One region of the Mesorhizobium sp. M1066 genome, then DNA from elsewhere that is predicted to be linked to it. Evidence: predicted binding sites of a transcription regulator. Region 1 holds the regulator's gene; each other region holds the start of a gene.
The links. The regulator PhoB, encoded in region 1, activates phosphate uptake and scavenging genes when phosphate is short. The targets are predictions, from matches to a motif close to TGTCATNNANCTGTCAT.
Positions count from the first base shown of each region.

Region 1 (5,116 bases):
CGGAAGGCGCCCGCGTCCAGTTGCGCGACATCGTTGCCGCCGATCCGTCCGTGATCGGCACGACGCGCGACGTCAAGATCCTCGCCGCCGCCAATCTCGACTCGGCTTTCAAGGGTCAGATCGACCTCAGCGTCGAGGAAGCGCGACGCAAGGTCTCGGACCAGCAGATCACCTGGATGAACAAGCTCAAGGCCGAGGGCGCGATGGCCGAGCACTTCAACAGCGGCCTGTTCACCTACGGCGCCTCCAGCCGCCCGGAAACCTCGGGCATGGGCGTGGCGATCATCGGCTCGTTTTATATGATGGTGATCGTGTTGCTCCTGGCGCTGCCGATCGGCGTCGCCGCCTCCATCTATCTGGAGGAGTTCGCCAAGAAGAACCGTTTTACCGACCTTATCGAGGTCAACATCAACAATCTGGCCGCGGTGCCGTCAATCGTCTTCGGCTTGCTCGGCCTCGCGGTGTTCATCAATTTCCTGGGCATGCCGCGCTCCGCCGCTTTCGTCGGCGGCCTGGTGCTGACGCTGATGACGTTGCCGACGATCATCATCGCGACGCGCGCCGCACTTGCCGCGGTGCCGCCGTCGATCCGCTCGGCAGCCCTCGGTCTTGGCGCCTCCAAGATGCAGATGGTGTTCCAGCACATCCTGCCGCTTGCCGCACCCGGCATTCTCACCGGCACCATCATCGGTCTTGCGCGTGCGCTCGGCGAAACCGCACCGCTGCTCTTGATCGGCATGGTCGCCTTCGTCGCCGATCCACCGACGACGCCTTTCGATCCGGCCACCGCGCTGCCAGTGCAGATCTATATGTGGGCGAACGAGGCCGAACGCGCCTTCGTCGAGCGCATGTCGGGCGCCATCATCATCCTGCTCGTCTTCCTCATGGCCATGAACATCACCGCGATCGTGCTTCGGCGTCGGTTCGAGCGGCGCTGGTAGAAAAAAGGCATTTTGGTATGAACATCATGACCGAACAGTCCCTTGAAAACGCAGTGGGCGACAAGATGAAGTCGAACGAAGTGATCAAAATGCGCGGCGACAAGGTCGGCGTGTTCTATGGCGAGAAGCAGGCGCTGTTCGACGTCAATCTCGACGTCCGCCTGAATCAGGTGACGGCGCTGATCGGCCCCTCCGGCTGCGGCAAGTCCACCTTCCTGCGCTGCCTCAACCGCATGAACGACACCATCGATTCAGCACGGGTAACCGGCAAGATCACGCTCGACGAAGAAGACATTTACGACAAGAACATCGATGTCGTCGAACTCAGGGCGCGCGTCGGCATGGTGTTTCAGAAACCCAATCCGTTCCCCAAGTCGATCTACGAGAACGTCGCCTATGGGCCGCGCATCCACGGATTGGCCAAGCGCAAGGCCGACATGGATCAGATCGTCGAGTCGAGCTTGAAAAAGGCGGCGATCTGGAACGAGGTGAAGGACCGTTTGCAGGAACCTGGCACGGGTCTTTCCGGTGGCCAGCAGCAGCGTCTGTGCATTGCACGCGCCATCGCCGTGTCACCCGAGGTGATCCTGATGGACGAACCGTGTTCGGCGCTCGACCCGATCGCCACTGCTCGCGTCGAGGAACTGATCGACGAACTGCGTCAGAACTATACGATCGTCATCGTCACCCATTCGATGCAGCAGGCAGCACGCGTGTCGCAGCGCACCGCGATGTTCCATCTAGGCTATTTGGTCGAGGAGGGCGCCACCGACAAGATGTTCACCACCCCCGACGACAAACGCACCCAGGACTACATCACCGGCCGGTTCGGCTGAGCTCAGGCATACGAGGGACGAAGATCATGGGTGAACATACCGTCGCATCTTTCGATGAGGATCTGGAGCAGATCAGCCAACTGATCCGCGACATGGGCGATCTCGCCCGTTCGATGGTCAGTGGCTCGACCAAGGCTTTGCTCAATTCGGACAATGCGCTGGCGCAGCGCGTGGTTTCCGACGATGCCATCATGGATGCACGCCAGCGCGAGCTGGACGATCGCGCCATCACGCTGATCGCCAAGCGCCAGCCAATGGCCAACGATCTGCGTGCGGTGGTCGGTTCGATCCGCATGGCCGGCGACCTCGAGCGCATCGGTGACCTGGCCAAGAACATCGCCAAGCGCGTCGGCACTGTCGGGCTGAGCGTTACGCCACACGACCTTTCGCATTCGATCGACGCGATGGCGCAGCTGGTGCTGATCCAGGTGCAGGGGGTCGTCGACGAGTATGCCGCCGCTGACGCGGCAGCGCTTGCCACGCTCAGAAACAATGACGAACGCATCGACGTCAAATACACCTCGGTGTTCCGCGAGCTGCTGACCTACATGATGGAAGATCCCCGCAACATCACGGCGTGCACGCACTTGTTGTTCTGCGCCAAGAACCTCGAGCGGATCGGCGATCACGTGACCAACATCGCCGAGAATGCCTATTATGTTTTGACCGGCACGCAGTTGCCAGCCAATCGTCCGAAGCAGGACGAGACGGCAATGTCCGCGCCAGCGGCATAACAGGGGTGACCAGCCGATGATCGCACCACGCATCATGGTGGTGGAGGATGAGGAGCCGCTAGGCGTGCTGCTCCGCTACAACCTCGAATCCGAAGGCTACCAGGTCGAGGTGGTGACGCGCGGCGACGAGGCCGAGATCCGACTGCAGGAGAACGTTCCCGACCTTCTGGTGCTCGACTGGATGGTGCCCGCGGTTTCCGGTATCGAACTATGCCGGCGCCTGCGAATGCGTCCCGAGACCGAGCGGCTGCCGATCATCATGCTGACCGCGCGAGGCGAGGAAAGCGACCGCGTGCGCGGCCTGTCGACCGGTGCCGACGACTATCTGGTCAAGCCTTTCTCGACGCCGGAGTTCATGGCCAGGGTCAAGGCGCTGCTGCGCCGGGCCAAGCCGGAAGTGCTGTCCAGCGTGCTCAAGGTCGGCGACATCGTGCTCGATCGCGAGTCGCACCGTGTCTATCGCAAGAAGAGCGAGATCCGGCTTGGGCCGACGGAATTCCGCCTGCTCGAATTCATGATGCGCCATCCAGGCCGCGTGTTCTCGCGCAGCCAGCTGCTCGACAATGTCTGGGGCGAAACGATCTACATCGATGAGCGCACGGTCGACGTACATGTCGGGCGGTTGCGCAAGGCGGTCAACAACGGCCGCATGCCTGATGTCATCCGCACGATCCGCGGGGCGGGCTACGCGATCAGGGAAGACTAGGTGGCTGTTCCGTCCCGATAGATCGGGAAAACTCGATTAGCACGCGGTCGCCAACAGCCGGTGGAATGTTGCACTCGTCTCATCGATGGGGAGCGAGCACGTGACGCCAGGAGCGGTCATCCTCATCAGGTTTCGAATGACTGCATTTGGGCCAAAGCGACAGGCAGCTTCTCGCGTTTCCCGATCTCCCAAACTCTCTATTGGGCCCCGGCTGGCCAGGAAGCACGGCGAATTACTTGATACGTCGTCATCTTTCCCGCAGACTCCGACCAGAATGAATTTGAGTTAATTTAGATATACGTTCGTCGAATGACGCGTATTCTGCATAAATATACAATTTTAATAAATTACCTCAAGCTGCGAATCCTTTCCTATCTATTCATTGCTCGTCTTTCGATTGTTCAATGCGATCTCGGATCTAATGACGATTCCGTGGAACGATCTCGTTCTTTGCAACGTTGCTTTGAAAGCTGTCGCCGGACCTTTGACCAGGTCGGACGCCATGAGGAAGGATTTCTGATGAGCACGGTCTTAAACGCCAAGGGCATCCCTCTTGCCTACACCAGCGCTTCCACTCATTGGTTCTCGGCCACCGGGTCTGGACCGGAACTGCATGGCACCTCCGGCAACGACTCCTTCTGGGGAGACACCGGCGTCAATGTCACGATCTACGGTGGCGCCGGCGACGACTACTATCATCTCTATTCCACCAACAATAAGGTGGTCGAGGATCCTGGGGCAGGGATCGACACGATCGACACATGGATGAGCTACAAGCTCCCCGACAATTTCGAGAACCTCGTCGTTACCGGCACCAACCGATTTGCGTTCGGAAATGCGGTGGACAACATCATCAAGGGCGGGTCGGGTCACCAGACGCTGGATGGCGGCAAGGGAAATGATGTCCTGATCGGCGGCGATGGCGCCGATACTTTCGCCATCTCCAAAGGTAATGGAAGCGATCTTATCTTCGACTTCGGTGCGACCGATGCGGTCCGGCTTGACGGCTACGACTTCACTTCGTTCGATGCCGTCCGTTCACAGATGGTCCAGGTGGAATCGAACGTGATGCTGAACCTCGGATCCGACGAGATCCTGGTGTTCAAGAATACGACCATCGACAAGCTGCAGCCCACCCAGTTCGAACTTCCGATCGACAAGTCCGCAATGACGCTGTCCTTCTCCGACGATTTCAACACGCTGAGCCTTCGGGACGGGCAGGACGGCACCTGGAATTCCAATTTCTGGTGGGGAGCGCCGAACGGCAGCACGTTGAGCAGCAATGGTGAGTTGCAGTGGTATATCGACGCCAATTATGGCCCAACGAGTTCGGTCCATCCGTTCAGCGTTGAGAACGGCGTCCTCACCATCACCGCCGCGCAGGCGCCGGAGGACATCAAGCCTCTGATCAACAACTACGAATACACCTCGGGGATCCTGACGACCCACGACACCTTCTCGCAAACCTACGGCTATTTCGAAATGCGGGCGGATCTCCCTGAAACAGCCGGAGCCTGGCCGGCGTTCTGGCTGCTTCCGGAGGACGGATCGTGGCCGCCGGAGCTGGACGTTGTCGAAACGCGTGGCCAGGACCCGAACACGCTCTACATGACGGCGCATTCCAATGAGACGGGAGCGCACACGAAGGTTTCGTCAACGGTGAACGTTGCGGATACCGACGGTTTCCACACCTATGGCCTGCTCTGGACGAAGGATGAGCTTGTCTGGACCTATGATGGTGTAAAGGTCGCTCAAGCAGCGACGCCGGCCGACATGCACGATCCTATGTATATGCTGGCCAATCTCGCGGTGGGCGGCATTGCCGGCCAGCCTCCTGACCATCTGGCTACGCCAGCGGAGATGAAGATCGACTACATCCGCGCCTATACGCTGGACGAC
Region 1 covers NZ_JAMYMR010000002.1:522,919-528,034, reverse strand. Annotated here, with positions in the region: gene pstA (phosphate ABC transporter permease PstA) at 1-941, shown strand, start outside; gene pstB (phosphate ABC transporter ATP-binding protein PstB) at 959-1,777, shown strand; gene phoU (phosphate signaling complex protein PhoU) at 1,804-2,511, shown strand; gene phoB (phosphate regulon transcriptional regulator PhoB) at 2,528-3,217, shown strand; gene eglC (endo-1,3-1,4-beta-glycanase EglC) at 3,737-5,116, shown strand, end outside.

Region 2 (5,116 bases), on a different contig from region 1:
GAGAACCGGCTCACGGTCGACGACCTGATCTGGCCGATCTTCGTCGTCGAGGGCAAGGGTGTCCGCGAGCCGATCGCCGCCATGCCCGGCGTCTTCCGCCTGTCGATCGATCTCGCCGTCAAGGAGGCCGAGCGCGCGGCAAAACTCGGCATTCCGGCACTCGCCACCTTCCCCAATGTGGACATCTCGCTGCGCGACCAGACCGGCTCGCACATCCTCGATCCCAACAATGTCATCAACCGCGCCACCCGTGCGATCAAGGATGCGGTGCCGCAGATCGGCATCATCACCGACGCAGCGCTCGACCCGTTCACCAGCCACGGCCATGACGGCATCCTGCGCGACGGCATCATCGTCAACGACGAGACAGTGGAACAGGTGACCGCCGCTGCTGTCATCCAGGCGGCCGCCGGTGCCGACATCATCGCGCCGTCCGACATGATGGACGGCCGCATCGGCGCCATCCGGGACGCGCTTGACGCCAATGGTTTTCAGGACGTCGCGATCATGTCCTATGCGACCAAATTCGCCTCGGCCTTCTACGGTCCCTATCGCGAGGCGGTGGGCACCGCCGGTCTGCTCAAGGGCGACAAGAAGACCTATTACATCGACCATGCCAATTCCGACGAAGCGGTGAGAGAGGCCGAACAGGACATTGCCGAGGGCGCCGACATGCTGATGGTCAAGCCCGGCCTGCCCTATCTCGACATCATCCGGCGGCTGAAAGACGAGTTCCAGATGCCGACCTTCGCCTACCAGGTGTCGGGCGAATATTCGATGATCAAGGCGGCAGGCGCCAATGGCTGGATCGACGGCGAGAAGGCAATGCTGGAATCGCTGCTCGCCTTCAAGCGCGCCGGCTGCGACGGCATTTTGACCTATTTCGCGCCCGAAGTGGCGGAGCTGCTCAAGGGGTAATTTCTCTTTCCGACGATGACCGGTCGCGGCAACCAATGTCGGCGAATCCGCTTCTACATCCCTACCAATTTCCGGCTCCGGCCGGGGAATCCATAGCGGGGGTCGCTTGACCCCTAGCCTGGGCTTCGTTCGAGCTTGAAATACCGCTTGCAATTCACAATCAGTTTGATACAAACAACTGCTTGCAAAATACAACTGGTTATCGAGGAGGCTCGCATGTCCAAACTTCGCGTCAACGCTTTCACCCTGTCGCTCGACGGCTATGGCGCCGGTCCCGATCAGGATCTGCAAAATCCTCTCGGCGTCGGTGGGGAATCCTTGCACAAGTGGTTTGTCGACACCCGCACCTTCCGTGAGATGGTTCTCGGACAAGGTGGCGGCACCACCGACGTCAACGAGGCGTTCGCGGCGCGCAGCTTCGCAAATGTCGGCGCCTGGATCCTCGGCCGAAACATGTTCGGACCGATCCGCGGCGAATGGCCTGACGACAGCTGGAAGGGCTGGTGGGGCGACAACCCGCCGTACCACGTGCCGGTTTTCGTGCTGACCCACCACAAGCGCGAACCGATCGTCATGGAGGGCGGCACAACCTTTTACTTCATCACCGACGGCATCCATTCGGCGCTTGAACAGGCAAAAGCGGCGGCTGACGGCAAGGATGTGCGGGTCGGCGGCGGCGTCGACACCATCCGGCAATATCTGCAGGAGAAGCTGATCGACGAGATGCATCTGGCGATCGCGCCGGTGCTGCTGGGCACGGGCGAGAACCTTTTTACCGGCCTCGACATGCTCAAGCTCGGTTATGTCTGCAACGAGCAGGTGGCGACGCCGCTCGCCACGCACGTCATCATCAAGCGGGCGTAGTTACAGCTCTTTCTCCCCGTCACTATACGGGGAGAAATGCCCGGCAGGGCAATGAGGGGCGGCGCCAGCCAGCCGAATAGTATGGCGCCGAAAACGCCATCGAGGGCAATATAACAGCAGAATAGCGCTCTGCCAGCATTGCGAATTTTTCAGACTCAACGGCCGAAGTCGGCGCCGCCCCTCATCCGCCTGCCGGCACCTTCTCCCCGTATAGAGACGGGGAGAAGGGAGCGATCCATCAATACTTCTCCGGCACGTAAAGCTCGCGCGGCAGCACTTGGCGTTCGTATTCGGGGTTGAAGACGCGCTCCGGCAGCGTGATCTCCTCGTGCGGCACCTCCTCGTAGGGCAATTGCTTGAGCAGATGGTCGATGCAGTTCAGCCGCGCGCGCTTCTTGTCGTTGCCCTCGACGATGAACCAGGGCGCTTCCGGGATGTTGGTGCGGGCGAAGGTCTCTTCCTTGGCCTTGGTGTATTGCTCCCAGCGCACGCGCGACTGCAGGTCCATCGGCGACAGTTTCCACTGCTTCATCGGATCATGGATGCGCATCAGGAAGCGCATCTGCTGTTCCTCGTCGGTGATCGAGAACCAGTATTTGACCACGGTAATGCCCGAGCGGACCAGCATGCGCTCGAACTCCGGCACGTCGTGAAAGAATTCTTCGACCTGATCGGGCTGGGCAAAACCCATCACCCGCTCGACGCCCGAGCGGTTGTACCATGAGCGGTCGAACAGCACGATCTCGCCGCCGGCCGGCAGATGCGGGACATAGCGCTGGAAATACCATTGCGACTTTTCGCGCTCGGTCGGCGCCGGCAGTGCCACAACACGGCAGATGCGGGGGTTGAGCCGCTGGGTGATGCGCTTGATGACACCGCCCTTGCCGGCCGAGTCGCGTCCCTCGAAGATCACCACCAGCTTCTTCTTGTGGTAGGCGACCCAGGACTGCAGCTTGATCAATTCGGACTGCAGGCTGATCAGGTCGCGAAAATATTGCATGCGATCGATCGAAGGCGGATGCGAATTCTTGTAGATCTTGGCGATCTCCATCGACAGCGCCGGCTCCGACATTTCGAGTTCATAGTCTTCGTCGAGCGTGTCGGCGAGTTCGGCTTCAAGCCAATCCCTGGCCGCAGAATTCTGTTTTAGCTCGGTCATTATCGGCTGCTCCACTTGCAAGCTCTCTCGATCGGCGCCCCAAACTCCCGGCTTACAGCCCGGAACGGCAACGCCTGAGCCGACTTCAATATAGGCCCGCAATGACGGTTTTATTGCAGCCTGACCTGATCGCCACCACTGCAAAAACCCGCGAGGCATGATCGATCCGCCGCCCTGGCATGGAGACATACCGCGCAAATTGTCCTACAAATAGCAGCCACATTCGGGCGCCCTTCCCAACCCCTTCTCAATGCAATCGCGAGGACCGACATGGAATACCGCACTCTCGGCCGTTCCGGCCTGAAAGTATCGACGCTGACCATGGGCACCATGACGTTCGGTGGCGCCGGCGCGTTTTCGGCTGTCGGCAAGACCGACCTCGACGAGGCGCGCCGGATGATCGACCTCTGCATCGACGCAGGCATCAATGTCATCGACACCGCCAATGTCTATTCGAACGGCATGTCGGAAGAAATCATCGGCGAAGCGCTCGGCGGCAAGCGCAAGGGCGACGTGCTGATCGCCTCCAAGGCACGGATGCGGATCGGCAAAGGTCCGAACGATGAAGGCCTGTCGCGCCATCACCTGATCCGCGAATGCGAGAAGAGCCTGAAACGGCTCAGGACCGACGTCATCGACATCTACTTCCTGCACGAATGGGATGGCGTGACACCGCTGGAGGAAACCATCGCCGCGCTCGACATGCTGGTTGCCCAGGGCAAGATCCGCTATGTCGGCTGCTCCAACTATTCCGGCTGGCAGGTGATGAAGGCGCTCGGCATCAGCGACAGCCATCATCAGCCGCGCTTCGTCACGCAGCAGATCCATTACACGCTGGAAGCGCGCGAGGCGGAGTACGAACTGCTGCCGATTTCGGTCGACCAGGGGCTGGGTGTTCTGGTCTGGAGCCCGCTTGCCGGCGGATTGCTGTCCGGCAAATACCGCCGCGACAGCCCCACCGCCCGTCAACTCGCCGGCTGGTCGGAACCACCGATCCGCGACGAGGACCGGCTGTGGCGGATCGTCGATGTGCTTGTCGAGATCGGCGCGCAGCGCGGCGTGTCGGCAGCGCAGGTGGCACTGGCCTGGCTGCTTGGCCGGCCGTCCATCAGTTCCCTGGTGATCGGCGGCAGGACCGAAACGCAGTTCCGGGACAACATCGCGGCGGCAAGCCTGGTGCTCGCCGCCGAGGAACGCAGTCGCCTCGACGCGGTCAGCCGGCCGCCCTTGCTCTATCCCTACTGGCACCAGCAGCTGACGGCAAAGGACCGTTTTGGTGCCGCCGATCTGGTGATTGACCGAAGCGGCATCTGATCAGCAAATCGATGGTGATAGGTATTGGCCACCGCAATGATGGGCCTGGCCGCTTGATTGCGACGCGCATCTTGCAAGCCTGGCCCTCATCGACGCACTATCGCTTCAGCTGTTGTGTTTGACGGCTAATGCTCCTAGGCAGGACCAGAGCCGCGAGGCAGTGAAAAGGAGCCGATATGGCGCGACCACCAAATTACGATCAGGAACGCAAGGAACGCGACCGCCAGAAGGCGGCCAAGAAGGCCGAGAAGCTGGCAGCCAAGGTTGCAGCGAGGGAACGTTCGAAGCCCGAAGACGAGACTGAAGCTGAAGCCGAAACCGAAACGGCAAAGTGACGGCAAACGGCCCGCAGATGCGGGCCGCGCCTCAATTCGGATTGCCGCCCCGGATGTCGCCTTGTGTCAGGCCGGCGCCTTGTCGCTGACGAACACGTCCACTTCGCGTGCTGCCGCGATGAAGGCGCGCCTGGCGTTCATCGCCGGCTTGTCGCCGGCCAGTGCGTCATGGCAGGCCTGCAGGGCCGCGCGATGCTTGGGGCTGCGCTTGCCGGGCCAGCTGTTGAGGAGGTAGTCGGAAGCCTCACGCGCCGTGCGCAAGAGCTGAGTGCTTCCCGCCGCGACTGACTTCACAGTCACAGGTGTTTCAAATCGGTTGTTTTCCATGGCCGCTCCTTACGCCATCGGCGTCTGCGAAGCGAGGCGAAAGTGCGCATTCGTCCAGACGCCGCTTTGCGCCCCTTCATCCACTCTTAAGCAGCAACGACGGCAAAGCCTCTGGCGCGAAGACCGCGCCGATCGTTGGCGAGCGACGTCACCAGCCGGTCGCGGCTGCCGACGATGTGGACCGACAGCAGGCGCGCGG
Region 2 covers NZ_JAMYMR010000004.1:29,238-34,353, reverse strand. Annotated here, with positions in the region: gene hemB (porphobilinogen synthase) at 1-918, shown strand, start outside; gene NKH52_RS07910 (dihydrofolate reductase family protein) at 1,135-1,782, shown strand; gene ppk2 (polyphosphate kinase 2) at 2,021-2,941, opposite strand; gene NKH52_RS07900 (aldo/keto reductase) at 3,212-4,255, shown strand; gene NKH52_RS07895 (hypothetical protein) at 4,432-4,590, shown strand; gene NKH52_RS07890 (DUF982 domain-containing protein) at 4,657-4,890, opposite strand; gene NKH52_RS07885 (GntR family transcriptional regulator) at 5,004-5,116, opposite strand, start outside.
Region 2: ppk2 (polyphosphate kinase 2) is a predicted target of PhoB. The motif match lies at 3,043-3,059, and genes of this name have one in related genera.

Region 3 (5,116 bases), on a different contig from region 1:
CCGACAGCACGGCAACCAGCGCGCCGGTCAGGACCAGGTTGAAGCCGACGCCGGAGGCGGCGATGCGGCCGATCCGGTCCCAGCGCCCGGCGCCGACATTTTGTGCCGCCATCGAGGACACCGCAGCGCCGATGGCGAGCGCCGGCATCTGGATGTAGGTCCACAGTTGGGCGGCGATGCCGTAGGCGGCGGCGACCTGTGAGCCGTTGGAGTTGACCATGCCCATCACTGTCAATGCAGCCGCGGAGATGACAATCATCTGCAGACCCATCGGCACGCCCTTGAAGACGACGATGCGAAGCAAGGTGGGATCGGGCCGCAGCAGAGCGAGGTTGGCGCCGGCCAGCCGCAGCGGATGCTTGCGCACATAGAGCACGATCAGGATGGCGATCACGCTTACCGTCTGGCCGATCAGCGTCGACGTGGCGGAGCCTGCGATACCGAGCTCGGGAAACGGCCCGATGCCGCGGATGAGCAATGGGTTGAGCACGATGTCGAGGACGACGGCCAGCGCCATGAAGAAGAAGGGCGTGCGTGAATCGCCGGCACCGCGCAGCACGGTCATGACGAAGGACAGAAGGTTCATCATCGGCACGGCGACGAAGATGATGCGCAGATAGGACCGGGCCAGCGGCAAGGCATCGACCGGTGTGCCGAGCGTGTTGAGAATGGCGTCGACCCAGATCCAGCCGCATACCGCGAAGATAACCGAGACGAGGAAGAAGAACGTCGCGCTGGTGCCGACGATGCGGCGCGCCTCGGGCAGGTCGCGGGCACCGACCGACTGGGCCACCAGAATGGTGGCCGCCATGCCGATGCCAAACACAGTGCCGAGGATCAGGAACAGGACGAGGTTGGCGTTGGAGGTGGCGGTCAGCGCCGATTCGCCGAGGAAACGGCCGACCCAGACGGCGTTGATCGATCCGTTGAGCGACTGCAGCACGTTGGAGCCGAGCACCGGCAAGGCGAACAGCAGAAGCGTGCGCGGGATCGGGCCGCTGGTCAGGTCGCCGGTGCGCCGGCGCGCGGGCATTTTTTCGTCCATGGCGGGCAGCTCGGCAGATGGTGATTTGGGATCCAGTCCACGATGATATCGCAGGCGGGACCGAGATGCACCCTTGCGAACGCGCCGCACGGCTGAAAGCCGCTGCCCCCCGTTCATACCAGCCGCTGCCCCAGCGGACGCGCCAAGCGCGCCCGTCCGTGCAGTGGTCGTTACTTCTTGGCCAGACCCGGCAGCGTGACCTGATAGACCAGGAACATGGTGTCGACATTGGCGCCGTCTTCGGCCTTGTAGGGCGCGCCGACCTGAAAACCGTCCTGGGCGAGGAAGTCGTTGTCGTTGGCGACGAACAGGAAGTAGTCGTCGGGCAGCTTCGGATCCAGAACGCTGACCACTGACATCGCCTCCCACTTCTCGGACAGGTTATCCTGGTCGTTGGGCGCGCCATTGTGCAGGCCGAAGCGGCCGAGCTCGGCACTGTCGTTGATGTCGATAAATGGCGTCAGCTTGGCCGGTGTCACCGATGGGTCGACGACGCCCTTGGGGGCGACCGGCTTGTCAGCGGCGTCGAAGGCGCCGCCGGCGATGTCGGTCGCGGCCGAGACGTCGACGACGAAGATCTGGCGCACAAGCGAGGTGCCGCCCTTCAGCCCCTGGCCGTTGCCGCTGTCGCGCGCCAGCATCAGGAAGGTCTGATCCGACAGTGCCACGATCTCGCTCTGCGCGGCGACCTTGGTCTTGCCCTTGGCATCCTTGAACACCGGCAGCGGCACGACATACTCATGCGCCAGCTTGAGATGGCCGAGGTCGGATGCGTCGTAGACCAGGGCGCGGGTGTTCTGGCGCGTGGCGGGCGAATCGCCGCCGTCCTGCCGGGGCGCCGACTGCAGCACGGCGATCAGGAACTTGCCGTCTGGCGTCATTGCCATGCCTTCGAGGCCTTGGTTGTTCTGGCGGCCGGTTTCGGGGTCCTTCGGATCGGGCTCGGCGGCACCGGGTCCCGGATTGTCCGAGGCGAAGTTCGGCGTGCCGTGGCGCATCGGCACGAGGGCGGCCGGTGGCTGGGTTGCCGACAGCAGATGCCCGTCGGCGGAAAACCGATAGATGTTCGGGCCGTATTCGTCGGAGATGAACATCGAACCATCGGGCAGCCGCACGATCGCCTCGTTGTCGAGCGCCAGCTTGCCATTGTCGGCTTGCGGCAGGATCGGCATGTCGCCGCTTGCCGCGCGCACGCCGTTGAGCGGATCGAGGCCTGTGGCATCAGCCCCCTTGTCGTCGGTGAGAAGCATGGTGTCGGCGAGCGTTGCCTTGACGCCGGTCTGCCGCTGGCCGGCAGCAGGTGCCGCACCCGGTGCCACCGGGGTAAACTCAATGCCGATGGTGTTGAGGCGCGGCCGGTAGTCGGTGGTGCCGACGACATTGTAGCCGCGATCTGGCAGCAGCCAGAGCGAACCTTTGTAGCCGGCGGCCTCATGCGTCCAGCCTGATGTGTCGATCGACATGCCGGAGCCCGATCCAAACGTCTCGCCGAACTTGTCGCGCTGAGCGGCCGGGATGCGGCCGACGCCGACCAGCCCCTTATTGACCGGGCCGGCGACGGCCGTGGTGCTGTCGGCGAGGGCCGGCGTCAAGGCGGTGAACAAGGCCAGCGCGACGCCGAGCGACGCGGTTCGATACAGGTGTTTCATGGATCCTCTTTGTGGCGGATGTGCCGGAGCGGACGCGGGACGAAAACTGAAAGAGGTGCGACATCGATGATGCCGCGCCTCCCCGAAACGCGGTCTACGGCGCGAACATGATGCTTGCGTGACAGCACGCAGTACATGCCGGCGGTCGACGAAAAACGATGCGCGCGCGCGGCACTAGACACTTATGTCCAGTGTATATATGCTCCAGCCTTCGGACTAACCGTGGAGGGGAAGCCTTGAAGTCGCACTACCGCGCAGTCGTCATCGGAGGTGGCGTGGTTGGAGCCTCGGTGCTCTATCACCTGACGCGGTTCGGCTGGAGGGATGTGGCGCTGATCGAGCGCGCCGAACTGACGGCCGGTTCGACCTGGCACGCGGCGGCAGGCTTCCATGCGCTTAACGCCGACCCCAACGTGGCGGCGCTGCAGGACTACACCATCAGTCTCTACCGCGAGATCGAGGCCGAATCCGGCTGGGATATCGGCCTGCATATGACCGGCGGCGTCAACATCGCCAGCGATCCCGCGCGGTGGGAGTGGCTGAAATCGGCCTGGGCGGTGTTCCAGTCGGTCGGCATCGAGACCGCTAGGTTGGTAACGCCCGATGAGATCAAGACGATCTGCCCGATCGTCGACGTCACCGGTGTGCTTGGCGGGCTGCATGATTCCAACGAAGGCCATCTCGACCCGTACGGCACGACGCATGCCTATGCGGGTGCTGCGAAGAAGCGCGGCGCCGACATCATCCTGCGCAACCGGGTGGTCGAGTTGAAGCCGCGCGCCGACGGTCGCTGGGATGTCGTCACGGAGCAGGGCACCATCATCGCCGAGCATGTCGTCAATGCCGGCGGGCTGTGGGCAAAGCAGCTCGGCCGCATGGCCGGCGTCGACCTGCCGGTGACGCCGATGGAGCACCATTATTTCATCACCGAGGACATTCCCGAGATCGCGGCGCTGGACAGGGAAATCGGCATCGCCGTCGATCTCGACGGCTTCTCCTACCTGCGGCAAGAGCGCAAGGGTGTGCTGCTTGGCGTCTACGAGCAGAATCCAAAGCACTGGAACATGGATGGTGCGCCATGGGACTACGGCATCGATCTGATCCCGGAAGACATCGACCGCATCAGCCCCGAACTCGCCAAGGCGCATGAGCGCTTTCCTTGCCTGGCGACGGCCGGCATCCGCAAATGGGTCAACGGTGCCTTCACCTTCACCCCGGACGGCAATCCGATTGTCGGGCCGGTGCGCGGGCTGAAGAATTACTGGGTCGCCTGCGGCGTCATGGCCGGTTTCAGCCAGGGCGGCGGCGTCGGCAAGTCGCTGGCCGAATGGATGATTTACGGCGAACCGCAGGCCGACATTTTTGGCATGGACATCGCCCGCTACGGCGCCTTCGCCGCCAACCGGGAATATCTCAAGCAGACGACACGCCAGTTCTATTCGCGCCGCTTCGTCATGACCTTTCCCAATGAGCGGCTGCCCGCCGGCCGGCCGCTGAAACGCCCCGGCGCCTATGACGGCATGACGGCCGCGGGATGCGAATGGACGGCGTCGTGGGGGCTGGAAATCCCGGCCTATTTCGCGCCGATGGGATTTGCCGAGAACACGACGCTGCGGCGCTCCAACGCCTTCGACATCGTCGGCGACGAGGCGCTGCAGGTGCGGCGCGCCGCCGGTCTCGTCGATATCTCGGCCTATTCGCGCTATGCGGTGGCGGGGCCAGGTGCGGAAGCCTGGCTCGACCGGCTGCTCGCCTGCAGGCTGCCGAAGCCGGGGCGGGCCGGCCTGGCGCCGATGCTCGGTCATGACGGACGGCTGAAGGGCGACCTCACCGTCTTCAACTGGGGCGGCGGCAGCTATTGGCTGATGGGCTCCTACTATCTCCGGGAATTCCACATGCGCTGGTTCGAGAGCCATGCGGCTGAAGGCGTCGCCGTCGCCGACCTCTCCGACACGATGAGCGGCTTTCTGCTGACCGGGCCGAATGCGCGCAAGATCCTGGAGCGCACAACGCATCAGGATGTTTCCGGCGCGGCACTGCCATTTATGGCTTGTGGAGCATTCGACGTCGGCATGGTGCAGGCACGTGTGGCAAGGCTGTCGATCGCGGGCGAACTCGGCTTCGAAATCAGTTGCCCTGTGACCATGCATGCCACTCTGCGCGAAACGCTGCTGGCCGCCGGCGAGGATCTCGGCTTGGCCGAAATCGGCTATTACGCGCTCAATGCGCTGCGGCTGGAGAAGAGCTTTGGCATCTGGTCGCGCGAATTCACGCAAGGCTACACGCCGGGCCACACCGGTCTCGACCGGTTCATCGCTTTCGGCAAGAGCGACTTCATCGGTCGCGAAGCGGCGTTGAAGGAGCGCGACGCCGGTGCCTCGCAGCGGATCGTGACGCTGGAGATCGACGCTATTGATGCCGA
Region 3 covers NZ_JAMYMR010000020.1:100,750-105,865, forward strand. Annotated here, with positions in the region: gene NKH52_RS22725 (MATE family efflux transporter) at 1-1,045, opposite strand, end outside; gene NKH52_RS22730 (esterase-like activity of phytase family protein) at 1,216-2,694, opposite strand; gene NKH52_RS22735 (GcvT family protein) at 2,931-5,116, shown strand, end outside.
Region 3: NKH52_RS22730 (esterase-like activity of phytase family protein) is a predicted target of PhoB. The motif match lies at 2,802-2,818, and genes of this name have one in related genera.